Regions from separate parts of the Fusobacterium sp. genome, predicted to be linked through region 2. Evidence: riboswitches for the same ligand, from Rfam matches in the RefSeq annotation. Region 2 holds a riboswitch; the other holds the start of a gene.
The links. A riboswitch is a leader RNA that binds a small molecule or an ion and turns the genes downstream of it on or off. The one in region 2 is predicted to bind S-adenosylmethionine.
Positions count from the first base shown of each region.

Region 1: another riboswitch for S-adenosylmethionine. It lies ahead of E6771_RS10525 (methionine ABC transporter ATP-binding protein); the one in region 2 lies ahead of metK (methionine adenosyltransferase).

Region 1 covers NZ_JAWDXO010000024.1:5,180-12,976, reverse strand. The annotation lists gene E6771_RS10540 (MetQ/NlpA family ABC transporter substrate-binding protein) at 1-494, opposite strand, end outside; gene E6771_RS10535 (MetQ/NlpA family ABC transporter substrate-binding protein) at 528-1,310, opposite strand; gene E6771_RS10530 (methionine ABC transporter permease) at 1,343-1,990, opposite strand; gene E6771_RS10525 (methionine ABC transporter ATP-binding protein) at 1,980-2,987, opposite strand; SAM riboswitch class I at 3,077-3,164, opposite strand; gene yqeC (selenium cofactor biosynthesis protein YqeC) at 3,292-4,581, shown strand; gene E6771_RS10515 (Coenzyme F420 hydrogenase/dehydrogenase, beta subunit C-terminal domain) at 4,743-5,858, opposite strand; gene E6771_RS10510 (MATE family efflux transporter) at 5,842-7,185, opposite strand; gene E6771_RS10505 (MurR/RpiR family transcriptional regulator) at 7,348-7,797, shown strand, end outside.
Region 2 covers NZ_JAWDXO010000002.1:55,452-63,248, forward strand. The annotation lists gene E6771_RS01450 (NADP-dependent malic enzyme) at 1-1,010, opposite strand, end outside; gene E6771_RS01455 (hypothetical protein) at 1,364-1,573, opposite strand; gene E6771_RS01460 (hypothetical protein) at 1,789-1,911, opposite strand; gene metK (methionine adenosyltransferase) at 1,940-3,094, opposite strand; SAM riboswitch class I at 3,188-3,275, opposite strand; gene citF (citrate lyase subunit alpha) at 3,337-4,881, opposite strand; gene E6771_RS01475 (HpcH/HpaI aldolase/citrate lyase family protein) at 4,907-5,779, opposite strand; gene citD (citrate lyase acyl carrier protein) at 5,815-6,075, opposite strand; gene E6771_RS01485 (methylaspartate ammonia-lyase) at 6,206-7,450, opposite strand; gene E6771_RS01490 (methylaspartate mutase subunit E) at 7,637-7,797, opposite strand, start outside.

The sequences.
Region 1 (7,797 bases), on a different contig from region 2:
AATTTTATTTTCTTTGGATTTTCTACAATATCAAATGCAGTAGCCTGAAGGTCTGTAGGGTCTTTAAGTTTTATCAGTCCTATTCTATGAAAAAGAAGAAGAGCTCTTCCACTATTTGTTGGATCATTTGGTATAGCTATCGTTGCTTTATCTGGAAGTTCTTCTAGTGATTTATATTTTTTAGAATACAATCCTAAAGGTGCTATATATGTTGCTCCTGCTGAAACAAGATTAAGATTTCTATCTTTTTTAAATTGCTCTAAATATGGAAGATGCTGAAAAGAATTTAAGTCAATATCTCCTTCTGCTAGTGCTATATTTGGTGTTACATAATCATTCATCTCCACTATTTGCAGCTCTATTCCTTCTGCTTTCAAGTCATCTTTTATGAGCTCCATAATCTCTGCTCCTGGATAAGAAGTAGTTCCTATTTTTAATGTTTTTCCAAAACATAGTGTTGTCAATAATATAAAAAGTATAAATATTTTTTTCATCTTTCAGCTCCCCTTATCAATTATGTATTTTTATTAGAATGTGGGTACTACTCCACCTTTATAATTATTTAAAATATAAGTACTAACTTTTTCACTTTGAAGTGCTTTTATAAGTTTCACTATATCCTCTTTATTTTCATCTTCTGCTTTTACAGCTATAATATTTGCATAGGGAGATTCTTTTCCTTCTAATAAAAGAGAATCCTCAACTGGAGAAAATCCAGCTTCTAAAGCATAATTTCCATTAATTACTGCTGCATCTACATCAGGAAGAACTCTAGGAAGCTGTGCTGCTTCAATTGGTTTAAATTTTAATTTTTTAGGGTTTTTAACTATATCAAATTCAGTAACATATAGATTCGATGAATCATTTAAAGTAATTATTCCATTATTGTGTAAAAGAATAAGTGCTCTTCCTCCATTTGAAGGATCACTTGGTATAGCTATTGTTGCTTTATCTGGTAATGCTTCTATTGAATCATATTTTTTAGAAAAAACTCCAAGAGGTTCAACATGAATTTTTGCTGCTGAAGCAAGTTTTAATCCTCTTTCAGTTATAAACTTTTCAAGATAAGGGTAATGCTGAAAGAAATTAGCATCTATTTCCCCTTCTGCCAACGCTAAGTTGGGAGTTACATAATCTGTAAATTCAATGACTTTAAGTTCTACTCCTTCAGCTTTTAGATCATCTTTTACAAGATTTAAAAGCTCTGCATGAGGTACAGGTGTAGCTCCAACTTTTAATTCTCCTGCTAATATTGTTGTTCCTACCAATACAAATGCTGCTGCTAATAATGTTTTCAATGATTTTTTCATAAATATTCACTCCTTTTATAATTTAATTTTATTTATCGGTTTCTCTTAGCTCTATATACAAGATAGTTACCAAATGATTGTAATATCTGTACTAGAAGGATTATAACAATTACTGAGTATATCATTATATCTGTTTTAAATCTCTGATATCCAAATCTTATTGCAAGGTCTCCAAGTCCACCTGCACCAATAGTTCCTGCCATTGCTGAAAAACCTATCAGGCTTATTACAGTTACTGTTATTCCATGTATTATATGTGGCATAGTTTCAGGAATCATCACCTTTAATATTATTGTGGAATTACTTGCTCCCAAACTTGAACTAGCTTCTATAAGTCCTCTGTCAACTTCATTCAATGCTCCCTCTATCATTCTGGCAACAAATGGTGCTGCTGATATTGATAAAGGAACTATTGCTGCTGTACTTCCTATTGTTGTCCCTACTATTATTCTTGAAAGTGGAAACAGACAAATCATTAAAATAATGAAAGGAAATGATCTTAAAGTATTAATTATCATTTCAAGAACTTTGTTTAACTTCGGTTTTTCTAAAATATTTCCTTCTTTAGTTATCACTAATAATATTCCTATTGGGAATCCCATTATCAATGAAAATAAAGTTGAAAAAAATACCATATATAATGTCTCCAATGTTGAATCTAAAATCATACTAAATACCATTATAAACTACCTCCACTATAACTCCTGATTCATTGAACCATTCTATTGCTTCCTGTTGCTGCTTTATATCTCCTGATAATTCAATAAATAGATGTCCTACTTTCATTGTAGAAAGATGGTCTATTGAGCCTCCAATTATACTGAAATCTATATCAAATTTTCTTAATGCTTGTGAAATTATTGGTTCTTCTGCTATAGTTCCTAAGAATTTAAGTTTTACTATATATTTTCCCTTAGTTTTCATTATCTCTATTCCTCTTTCCTCTGTACTAGGAAGATAAGAAATAAGTTCTTTTGTTATTTCTTCCTTTGGATTAGAGAAAATATGATGTACACCTCCTGTTTCAACTATTTCTCCATCTGACATAACTGCTACTCTATTACAGATATCCCTGATAACTTCCATCTGATGAGTTATCATAACTACTGTAAGACCAAATTTCTGCTGAATATTTTTTATAAGCTCCAGTATCGAATTTGTAGTTTTAGGGTCAAGAGCTGAAGTTGCTTCATCTGATAAAAGTATATCTGGATTATTTGCTAATGCTCTGGCTATTGCCACTCTCTGCTTTTGCCCTCCACTTAATTGACTTGGATATGAATTCATTTTATCTGAAAGCTCTACTACCTCTAACAGCTCTTTTACTCTATCTTTTATTTTATCCTTATTCCATCCAGCTATTTCTAATGCAAATGATACATTCTCTCCAACTGTCCTTGAAGCTAAAAGATTAAAATGCTGAAATATCATTCCTATTTTTTTTCTTCTTTCTAAAAGATCATTCTTAGAAAGTTTTGTTATATCTATTCCATCTATTACTATACTACCACTTGTAGGTTCTTCTAATCTGTTTAAAAGCCTTATAAGAGAAGATTTTCCTGCCCCACTAAGACCTATTATTCCAAATATATCTCCTTTTTTTACTTCAAGGCTTACATCTTTTACTGCATGAAAGCCATTAGAATATATTTTGTTTATTTTTTCTATTTTGATCATTCCTGTGCTCCTCCATATCTATATTTAAGTAAAAAAAAATCTCTACTGCCATCAAGGAATAGAGATAAATTACACTAATTTTATTAGTCTATCCATCTGTCTGGAATTAGCACCACACCATAATGGCAGGTTGCTGAAACATCATAGGGCCAGTCCCTCAGTCTCTCTTGATGGTTGATTCATTTGTTAGAAGTATATTATAACTTTTTTCAATTTATGTCAATACATTTTTTAAAATTTTTATAGACTGGAAAAAAAATTTCATATACAATACTGTATAAAGTTAAATAAAATGGAGGAAGTTATGACTTTTAATTATTTTAATATTATAAAAAATGATGTAATAACTATAACAGGTGCTGGGGGTAAAACTTCTCTTTTATATTTTCTTGCAGAGAAACTTTCAAAATTTGGAAAAGTTCTTATAACTACTACTACAAAAATTTATTTCCCTTCTGAAGAAAAATATGAAACTCTTATTATAGGAAATAAGATTTTTTCCGGAAAAAATAAAAATATAACTATAGCTGGAAGTAAAGTTGAAAATAAAAAACTTCATTCTTTATCTTATGAAGAAATAAAAAGTATTAAAAAAAATTATGATTTTATTTTAATTGAAGGTGATGGAGCAAAAAATAAATTATTAAAGGAATGGAATAATTATGAACCTTGTATTCCTGATTTTTCTACAAAAATAATTGGAGTAATCAATATGGATATACTTGATTTAAATATCTCTGAAAAAAATATTCACAGATTTGAACTTCTAAAAGAAAAATTTCCTGATGATATAAATAAAAAAATTACTTCTGATTTTTTACAGAAATATATCTTATCAGCTGATTATTTTAAAAATTCCAGTATAAATTCAAAAAAATATCTTTTTTTTAATGGAATTGATGAAGAAAAGTATCTTAATAAATTTCATACAACTCTAAAAACAGTCTATAAATTATATGAAAATGCTTTTTCTCCAAGAGTATTTATGGGAAGCCTTAAAGAAAAAGATATATATCCTTTAAAAAAATTAGATGCTGTAATTATGGCCTCTGGATTTTCTAAAAGAATGGGAAAAAATAAACTCTCTCTATCATACAATGGAATCCCCCTTTTAGAATCAACATTACAAAAAATTCTTCATATTCCTTTCAATAAAGTTATCATTTGTGGAAGAGAAAAATGGATTGAAGAACTTGCTTATAAATATAATTTTAATTATTATTATAATTCTTTTGCTGATTTTGGGCAAAGTGAAAGTATAAAACTTGGAATAGAGAATTCCACAGGTGAAGGAATAGCTTTTTTTCCTGGAGATCAGCCTTTATTATCTGAAAATACAATTTTAAATCTATATTATGAATTTCAGAAAACTAATCTTATAACTGTTCCTGTAGTTGAAGAAAAAAGATTTTCTCCTGTATTTTTTCCAGAAGATAAAAAAGAAGAATTACTAAAACTAGAAGGAGATATCGGTGGAAAAAGTGTTATTAAAAAAACTCCAATCATTAATCTTGTTAAATTTTCTTCTGAAAAAGAATTTAAAGACATAGATACCATTGAAGATTATATGTATATAATTAATAATAAAAAATAATAAACAGAGCTCTGGAAATTTAAAATAACTCAATTACCAAAAAGGTATAAAATACTAAAAAATTTTCAAATTTCTAATATTATACAACTATGAAAAAAATAAAAGAGGCTGCATAAATTAGTTCGTAAATCACTAATTTGCAACAGCCCATTTTTTTCTACTTACTTAAATATCTTATATTTTTTCATTGTTTCTTCCAATCCAACTTCAATAACATTGTCCCAAAATTCTTCTCTATTTTCAGGATAAGATATTGGACAACTTAATCTCTGCTGATGTTTTACAGACTCTGAACTTTTTCTTTTTTCCATTTCCATATCAGTTTTCATTTTATTAAGAATATCTTCTCCCTTTTCATTATTGACAATAACCAATGAAAGTCCTCTCTTATCATATTTTTCAGGAGAAAATTCTTCTATTCCAAAATAATCAGCAATTGTTATATCTGAAACTCTATGAGTATCAGTAAATCTGCATGCTGAACAAGATGGACGACTTATTGAAAGCAGACCAAAAAACATTTTATAGAATCTTTCATCTCCTTGAACATCATTCATTTCAGTTGTAGAAAAAAGAAAAGATTTATTGCTGTTACTTCTGCTCCAATCTAGTTTTTTAGTTCTAAAATGTACTTCATCAAGTATTCCGCCATTTTCTTTTTCTAATATTTTTTTAAATTCTTCCCAAATAAATGGACTTGGCACACTATGACATATTAGGTCACAAATATATAAGTTTTTCTTTAAGGATGTATTGCCTACATAGGCTTTAAGTCCTGCACATTGACATGGAGTTCCAGAAAATAAAATTTTTCTTCCAGCTATTAATTCTTTCTTTATTTGGATAAAAATATCTCCCAATTCACTTTGTACATATTTAGAGAATCTAAATCTATCTCTTTCTTCACTTGTTTCTGCCATTTTATGTACAACACAAAAATTATCATCAAAATCAACTCCGCATATTATCCCATTCTCTTTTAAAAAAATATCTGAAACAGCTGTAAAAGCTCCTCCAGAAGTTGAATTTTTAAGAACATCATTACTTTTGTGTATTGCCAAATAGAAATCTCCTTCAACTTTATTTTTAAGTTCCTTTTCATTTATAACAGGACAGATTTTTTTACACAATTGGCAATCTATACAAAGAGATTGATTGATTTTAGGATACAAAAATTCCTCTCTATCAGCTGTCATTTTTATTGCTTCTTTGGGGCAAACATTATAGCAGGCACTGCATCCGCAGCAATCCTCTTTCTTTTCAAATATGTATTCCATTTATTTCTCTCCTTTTGTTACTGTATCCCATATATAAATATGCTTCATATATTGCCATAAATATCCACCCTATTCCCATTCCTACAGCGACTCCTGATATTCCTATATATTTTGTAAGTATATACGATAGGATTATTCTAATAGGAATTTGAATAAGTGTTGCCACTAAAGTTACATCCATTCTTCCCAATCCTCTGAAAAATCCCTGCAATGTATTACAAATTGCTGTAAGTATATAAAAAAAGACTATTGTCCTTAAATACATTTTTCCTAAAAATATTGTTTCTATCTCACTTGAATCAATAAAAATTTTCATAATTGATTCTGAAAAAATAAATATAAATATTGCTGTTATTACACAATATAATAATGACATAGTTAAAGCCCTTTTAAAACCTTGAAATATCCTTTCATTTTTTCCAGCTCCTCTATTCTGAGAAATAAATGTAGTAAGAGCTGCTCCCATACTATCTCCTGGAGTAAGTATAAATCCATCTATTCTGCATCCAGAATTAAAAGCTGCTATTGAGTCTATTCCTAAAGGATTTACTGCTCCTTGTACAAATACAGCTCCTGTGAAAATTATAGTTTGCTGAACTGCATAAGATAAGCTATATGACATTGTTTTTTTCAACAAAATTAAGTCTATTGTAAATTCTTTTACCTTTAATCTAAGAACAGGCATTTTATAGTAAATATTTAAAATTGAAATAATTACTGCTGCTATTTGAGATATAACAGTTGCATAAGCAGCACCCTTTACTCCTAGCTTTAATTCTTTTATAAAATATATATCTAATCCAATATTTAAAATTACTGATATTATCAATATAACTAAAGGTGTTTTTGAATCTCCAACAGCTCTCATTTCAGCAGATAATATATTATATAAAAAAGAAAATTCCAGTCCTATTATTATTATCTGTAAATAATCTTCTGCCATTCTCATTATTTCTGGTGGAGTCTTCATTAAAATCAGTATATATTTTGTACCAAATAATGCAATAATAGAAAGAAGAAAAATAAATATTATGCCTGCTTTTATTGTTGTTGCTATTTCTCTCTTTAATTTTTCCATATCTCCAGAACCATAAAATTCAGCCATAAGTATAGCTGATCCCAATGAAAAACCAATTACAAAAAATATCAATATATTCATTATAGGTCCAGCTGTTCCCACTGCTGCTAATGCCTCTTTTCCACTGAATTTCCCTACTATTACAGCATCTGCAGCATTATACATCTGTTGAAAAATATTCCCTAAAAATATAGGTATTGCAAAGAAAAAAATATTTTTTGTTACATTCCCCTCTGTCATCTTTTTCATATTTATTGCCTTTCTAAGATTTTATGAAATCATTATTAATTTTATTTTGATTTTTTAAAATCATTTTAACACTATACATTTTTTTTGTCAATAAATTATTATTGACATTATTCTCAGAGCAAACTAAAATATTATCATAATAATTCTTACAGGAGCAATCTTATGAAAACTACTATTGAAAATTCTTCATATAAATCTGATCTTACTAATAAAGATAAAATAATATTAGATTATATACTTCGCAATAAAAAAACAACCTGTTTTCTTACTTCCAATGAAATAGCTGAAATTCTTAATGTAAGCCCTTCATCTGTAGTCAGATTATCAAAAAAAATCGGATTTGAAAACTTTTCAGCATTTAAAAAAGCCTTGCAAATGGAGATTGCTGATCAAGAACCATCTTTTGATGTAAGGGAAATTCCTTATGAAAAAATAGAACAATATGATAAGCTTTCTGAAGTTGAATTAATTAAAGCATTTAGACAGAATGTACTAAAAAATATTACTGCTGATATCTCCACTAAAGAGGATAAAAAATTTATAGAAACTGCTGATATCATTTCAAAAGCTAAAAGAGTATTTATTGTAGGATACCGTGCCTGTGCAGGTCTT
Region 2 (7,797 bases):
ATTTTCTTAGATTTTGCTCTTAAAGCTCCTTTAAATAGTCCTGGAAATACAAGAACATTATTTATTTGATTTGGATAATCTGATCTTCCAGTCCCTACTATTTTTGCTCCTCCCGTTAAAGCATCTTCTGGCATTATTTCAGGAGTAGGATTTGCCATTGCAAATATTATAGCATCTTTATTCATTGTTTTTACCATTTCAGCAGTAAGAATATTTCCTACAGATACTCCAATAAAAACATCCGCTCCTTGTACAGCAAAAGCTAAATCTCCAGCAAGGTCATTCGGATTAGTTATTTCAGCCAATTCTTTTTTAGAAAAATCATAAGATTCCTTATCACTTCTTCTAAGAATTCCTGGTTTGTCAAGAACTAATATTTCTTTTACTCCTAGGTCTCTTATAAGCTTAGTTATCGAACTTCCTGCTGCTCCTGCTCCATTTACTACAACTTTAGCATCAGAGAATTTTTTACCAACAACTTTAAAAGCATTAATAAGTCCAGCAGCAACTACTATTGCTGTTCCGTGTTGGTCATCATGAAATACAGGAATATCCAATTCTTTTTTTAGTCTAGTTTCTATTTCTATGCATCTAGGCGCTGAAATATCTTCTAAATTTATTCCTCCAAGTCCTGGAGCCAATAATTTTACAGTTCTTATTATTTCTTCTGGATCTTTAGTATCTAAGCAAATAGGAATTGCATCCACTCCTGCAAATTCTTTGAATAATACACATTTTCCTTCCATTACAGGAAGCGCTGCTTCTGGTCCAATATCTCCAAGTCCTAACACAGCTGTTCCATCAGTAATAACTGCAACCATATTTCCTTTAGCTGTATATTTATATACATCTTCTTTATTAGCTGCTATTTTTCTGCAAGGTTCTGCAACACCTGGAGAATAAGCAAGACTCAAATCATCTTTATTGGCTACTTTTACTTTTGAGACTATTGATATCTTCCCTTTGTTTTTTTCATGCATTTCTAATGCTCTTTCAAATACTGTTGGCATAAATATCTCCCTCCATTTTTATAAAATATTTTTTAAAAATTTATTTTTATTTTTTATAACAGTGCAAACTATATTTAAATAATATATATTTGCTTTTAAAGCCTTATATGATGTATTATATTCCCTTTTTGCACAAAAGTAAAGTGTTTTCTTTTTATTTTGTTTTATTTACGTATTTAATCTCTAATATTGATATAATAAACTTAAAGTAGTACATATATTTTCTGAAAATATTTTTTTAAAATATTTTTTTCATAAGTGTACAATATATATTATTTATTATCTTATTTCTTATAAAAATTTAGGTGATTGAAAAAATTTATTTTTCAGTCACCTAAATTTTATACAATATTTTATTTTAATATATTTAACTTTTTCAATTTTTCCTCATTTTCTTCTACAAATTCCTCAGTAATAGCATAAGATATAGTTTTAGTAACTACTATTGCAGTTCCATCAAAAGATATTTCTACTTTTTTATCTTTTTCCAAAAATTCTTCTCCTCTTTCTACAGCCTTAGCCAAATTTTCTGCATCTATTCTATCTTTTAATCTACCTCTCATAAAAATACCTCCTTTATTAATGTATTATTACTATTATATATTATACAAAATTAAAATTTCTTTCCTTTAAAATAATAAAAAAGAAGATAACTAAATATCTCCTTTTATGGCTATATAAATAATGAATATAAAAAGTTTGTTACTATTTCGGCTACTTATTTCCTCCAATGATATAACTAAATATTATTTTTTCAGTTAAATCTCTATATTTTAAACTATCTATCATGGATACTTGTAAAAATTGCAATTTCTTTTATATTAAGAACAAATTTTTCTATAATTTCAACTTTATCTTTTGCAAGAACTTTTCCAGCAGCTTCATAGATAATATCTGCCAAATCTTTGACTCATTTTTTTATATTTTGGTTATTTATTTAAAGCTTTTTTTAGTTCCTCTACTTTATCAATTTTCTCCCATGGAAGATCTAAATCTGTTCTTCCAATATGTCCAAATGCTGCCAAGTCTTGATATTTAAATTTTCCACTTCTTAATTCAAGTGCTCTTTCTATTCCTCTTGGTGTCAGGTCAAATACTTTTCTTACTGCTTCTGCTAAATCATATTCATCTACTTTTCCTGTTCCAAATGTATCTACTTTTACTGATGTTGGTTCTACTACTCCTATTGCATATGACAACTGGATTTCGCATTTGTCTGCTAAGTTTGCTGCTACTATATTTTTAGCTACCCATCTTGCTGCATATGCTGCAGATCTGTCCACTTTTGAAGGATCTTTTCCTGAAAAAGCTCCTCCTCCATGTCTAAAAAATCCTCCATATGTATCTACTATTATTTTTCTTCCTGTTACTCCTGTATCCCCATGAGGTCCTCCAATTACAAATCTTCCTGTTGGATTAATATGGAAATGTTTTACTTCTTCTGGATTAAGTTCATATGATTTTAATACTGGCTTTATAACTTTTTCTATTACTTCTTCTCTAATCTGAGTCTGAGTTACATCTGGATTATGTTGTACAGATACTACCACTGTATCAACATGATCTATTTTTCCATTTTCATCGTAAGCTAATGTTACTTGTGATTTTGCATCTGGTCTTGCCCATGGAAGCTCTTTTGTTCTAGTCATTTTAGTAAGTTTTACCAATATTTCTCTGGCTAATACAAGAGCCAATGGCATTAATTCTGGAGTTTCTTTTACTGCTCCTCCAAACATTATTCCTTGATCTCCTGCTCCCCCAATATCTACTCCCATAGCTATATCTGGTGATTGAGCATGAATAGCACTAAGTACTCCGCAATTTGAATCAAAGCCCATTCCTTCTTTATATCCAATTTCATCTATTTTACTTCTTACAATATCTTGTATATCTATATAAGTAGTAGTTGTAATTTCTCCTCCTACAACAACCTGCCCTGTTGTACAAAATACTTCACATGCCACTCTTGAATTCGGATCATCAGCAAGACATGCGTCTACTACTGCATCTGAAATTTGATCTGATACCTTATCTGGATGACCAGGTGATACAAATTCTGATGTGAAATAAGTTAAATTTTTCATTTTTCCTCCTTAAAATATATCAATAATTTAATGTTTAAGATAAAAAAATCCCTTTCATCAGACAGATGAAAGGGATTAAGTTTTAAATCCAATATTCCATCTATCAGGAGTTAGCACCACACTTAAAAAGCAGGTTGCTGAGATTTCAATGGGCCAGTCCCTCAATCTCTCTTGATGGTATTCTTTATATTTATCATTTACACTTTATTATATATTTTTTTACTAATTATGTCAATAATTATTTAGCTATTTTTTACTTGTCTTACAACATCTACTACAGAACCATCTCTATATTGTACTACAGCAACTACTTTATCCTCAAATTCTATTGCTTCTTCTTTTCCTGTCATAGCTTCTGCTATTTCTTTTAATTCTTCTATTGTTTTTATTGGAAGACTAGAATTTTTAAATTTCTCTATTAAATCTTTTCTCAATGGATTGATAGCTATTCCTCTTTCTGTTACTAATACATCTACTGTTTCTCCTGGAGTTGTTACTGTAGTTATTCTATCTTTTACTACTGATATTCTTGCATTTACAAGTTGTGATACTATTATACATAATTTTGATCCAGCAGCTGTATCACTGTGTCCTCCAGATCCTCCCATAATAACACCATCTGATCCTGTAGTTACATTTACATTGAAATTTGTATCCATTTCTGTTGCCCCTAATATGACTATATCAAGCATATTTACTACTGAACCTTTATTATTTGTATTCGCATACATTGTTGCTGACATTCTTATATGGTTTGGATTTTCTTTTGCTGATTTAATTGCATCAAGATCAAAGCATTGCACATCAAATAAAGCTTTAAAAAGTCCATCTTTATACATATCTACTATGTATCCTGTTATTCCTCCAGCAGCAAAGCTCCCTACTATACTTTTTGATTTCATAAGATTTCTAACTTCTGCTGCAACTGCAAGTGATATTCCTCCTGCACCTGTCTGAAAACTCATTCCATCTTTTAAATATCCTGATTGTTCTATAAATTTAGCTGTAAGATCAGCAATTTTTAGTCCAATTGGATTTTTAGTAATTTGAGTAGTTCCAGATACTATTCCTTTTGGATCTCCAATAGCATCTACTACTAGTACATAGTCTATTAAAGTTTGATTTATTTCTATAGTTGTATTTGGATAAGGAACTAAATTATCAGTGATTGCTACAACTAATTTGGCATTTTCAGCATCTGAATGAGCGTATCCTAAAGCTCCGCATGCTGATTTTCCATCTACTCCATTAATATTTCCATATTCATCTGATGTTGGAGCAGCAACAAAAGCTATATCTACTTCAACTTCTCCTGTTTCCATTATTCTTGCTCTTCCACCATGTGTATGCATAACAGCTGGTTTTTGCATTTTTCCTTGTGATATTGCTTGAGCTACTGGTCCTGACATATATCCAGCATATATTTGTGTCACTATCCCTTTTTCTATCATTTCTACTAAAGGTTTATGACATGGAAATATAGAACTTGCAACTATTGTTACATCTTTGCAACCTCTCTTTGCTATTTCCGCCATTACTAAGTTTAATACATAGTCTCCATTTCTCAAATGATGATGAAAAGATACTACCATTCCATCTTTCAATGGAAGTTTATCCATTAATTCTACAAAATCAGTATGAAGTTTTTTATCATTAGGATTTACAGCTTTAAAACTATAATTCTTTTTTACTACTCCTGTTGTATTTGCTAAATATCCATTATAATGATTGATTTTTCCGTATCCTTCTATAAAATCAGGAACTTCTCTTCCTAAAATATTTTTCATCTATAAACACCTCACATATTATTGATTAATCTATCAGACCAATAAGTCTTGCAACATCCAATGTATGAATAGCTCTATTTATAATTGGAAGGTCAACCATTTTTCCATCTAATGAGAATACTCCAAGACCTTCTTTAGCAGCTTCATCTTTAGCAGCTATTACTCTTAAAGCATGATTGACTTCAGCTTGTGATGGACAGTAAGCTGCATGAATAGTATCTATTTGTCTTGGGTTTATAGCAAGTTTTCCTGTAAATCCTAACATTTTTGCTTTTAATGAATCAGCCATCAATCCTTCATAATCATTTGTATCTGTAAATGGTGTATCAATTGCATCTACTTTACAAGCTTTACATGCATTTACTACTTTAGTTCTCGCATAAAATAATTCATCTGATGATTTAGTTCTTTTTACTCCTAAATCAACTGCAAGATCTTCTCCTCCTAATAAAACTGAAATTACTCTTGGGCTTGATTTTATAGTTTCATATACTGTCTCTACTCCATAGGTAGTTTCTACTAATGGATGTATTTTTATACTTCCAGCTTCAAATCCCATTTCTTTTTCTATTTCATTCAATTTTTTATCCAATACAACTATATCTTCAGGGCATGCTTTTGGAAGAAGTATAGCATCTGGTTTTAATCTTGCTATTACATCTATATCTTTTTCTGCATAGGGAGTAGATAGAGGATTAACCCTTACTACAACTTCTACATCATCATATTTATTTGTTCTTAAAGCCTCACTTATTAAATATCTTGCAGCATCTTTTTCTGTTAATGCAACAGCATCTTCTAAATCAAATATAACAGCATCTGAACCAAATACAGCAGCTGTTTGGAGCATTCCTGGATTATTCCCAGGCATAAATAACATAGTTCTTCTTAATTCCACAATAAACACCTCTCATATAAAAAATAATATAATTATTATAATCCTCTAGCAACAGCAGCTTCTATTCTTGCTTTTATAGTATAATCAAGAGCTCCTTTATCTTGAGCCTGAACTTTTACACTATCAATCCCAAGTTCTACAAGTTTATTTTTTATAACTTCTCTTATATGAGCTCCAAATTGTTTTTCCACAGTACTTTCTAATTCTATTTCTATTCCATTTTCAGATGGAGTCAGAATCACAAATATATCATTTGATTCTAGAGTACCACATTTAGCAGCTTTCTTTATTGTCATTTGATTCACCTCATTATTAAATTCTAAATAAAACTTTTTAAATATTAAGATTAATTAAAGGAAAAAGGTAGTCATATAACTACCTTTTTCAAAATCAAAATAAATTATAATTATATTTTATAAAAGAAAACTATTTCTTTCTTCTGTTTACTAAAGCTTCAACTCTAGACATTTCGTTAAATACGATCATGTATCCTTCGTCAACACCCATTCCTGGTTTAGCAAGAACTTGAAGAGCTCCACATGCCATACCTATATTAGTAGTAACTTCAGCAGATCTGTTAGTTTCGTTACAAGTTCCTCCACAATATGATCCGATTCCTACTTTATTACAGTAAAGAATTGCATCAGCTATGTTATTTACTCCTCCAAGATCTGGAGTTTTAATTTGAACTACATGTCCAGCTTTTTTATCAGCAAATAATTTAATATCTTCTAAAGTATTACACCATTCATCAGCAACTAATTCAACTTCGATTCCTCTAGCATCTACTTCTGCAGTTAAAGCAGCAAGAGCTTCGATTTGTTTATCTCTATCTTCAACGTCCATAGGTCCTTCTATTCTTAATTTAAATGGTTTTGCAGCTTCTACTAATGTAGCAATATAGTCAGCCATTTTTTTAGTATCACAATCAAATGCAGCACCAATAGTTCCATAAACATCTATGTGGAATATTGGAGAGTAGTCAGCATCAGTTCTTTGAGAAATAATTCTGTCTCTTAACCATTTTACATAATCAAGTAAGATTTCTCCATGTAATCCTAATTTTTCTTTTACATTGTTAATCAAAGCGTGAGGTAAAACATCAGCTTCTTTGATTATCATTTTATCAGCAGCAACATATCTGTCATCTCCTGATTGAGTAAATATAGGTCTCTTAGTGATTTCTAATCCTGTATTGTAGTCAGCTTTAATAACTTCAGCTAAAGTTACTTTTCTAGCTTTTGCAACACCATCTAGTAAAGCTTGAGTGATTCCATATCTTATTGCAGTATGTAATCTTTTTCCATTAACTTCTAATGCATCAAATTCTTCAGCAAGAGATTTAAAGTTATCAAGTTCTCTCCCTATTAATTTTGGAGCAATTTCTTTTTCTATTACTGGAATAAAATCTTTTGCTAAGAATAAAGGATCTCTTCCTCCTGCACCTGAGTATTGAACAGCAGCACAATCACCATGAGCAACTTGTCCATCTTCAAGAACTAGTAAAACAGAGATAGCTTCTCCTGCTTGTCTGATTGATTTGAATCCTGGTGTAACTGGAGTTCCTAGATAGAACATACCATCATGTCCAGCTCCTGCTTTTATTGCTCTTTGGTCATCAAAATAGAATCCTGTTTTTCCTGCAGAACATACTACATCTACAATTTTCATAATTAATCCTCCTAAGATTTTAAATTATGTGGGAATTTCTCAATTCCCACTTTCTTCTTAATTATATATATAATCTATTTCCAACATAATTGCAACCAATATTCAAAAATTGATTTTCTAAATTATTTTTCATTTATCACATCAATTTTACAATATATTTCTTACATTTTTTGTTCAATAATCAAATTAATTGTTTTTCATATGCTCAGTTTCTGGTCTTCCAATAAGTGTTCCTTTTCCTACTGCAAATATATCATCAACAGTCATTTGGAATCCAACTGCTCTTCCTTCAAATTTAGCTCTTTCTTCTAATTGAGCTAGATTGAAGTCAACAAGTTCTTTACTTA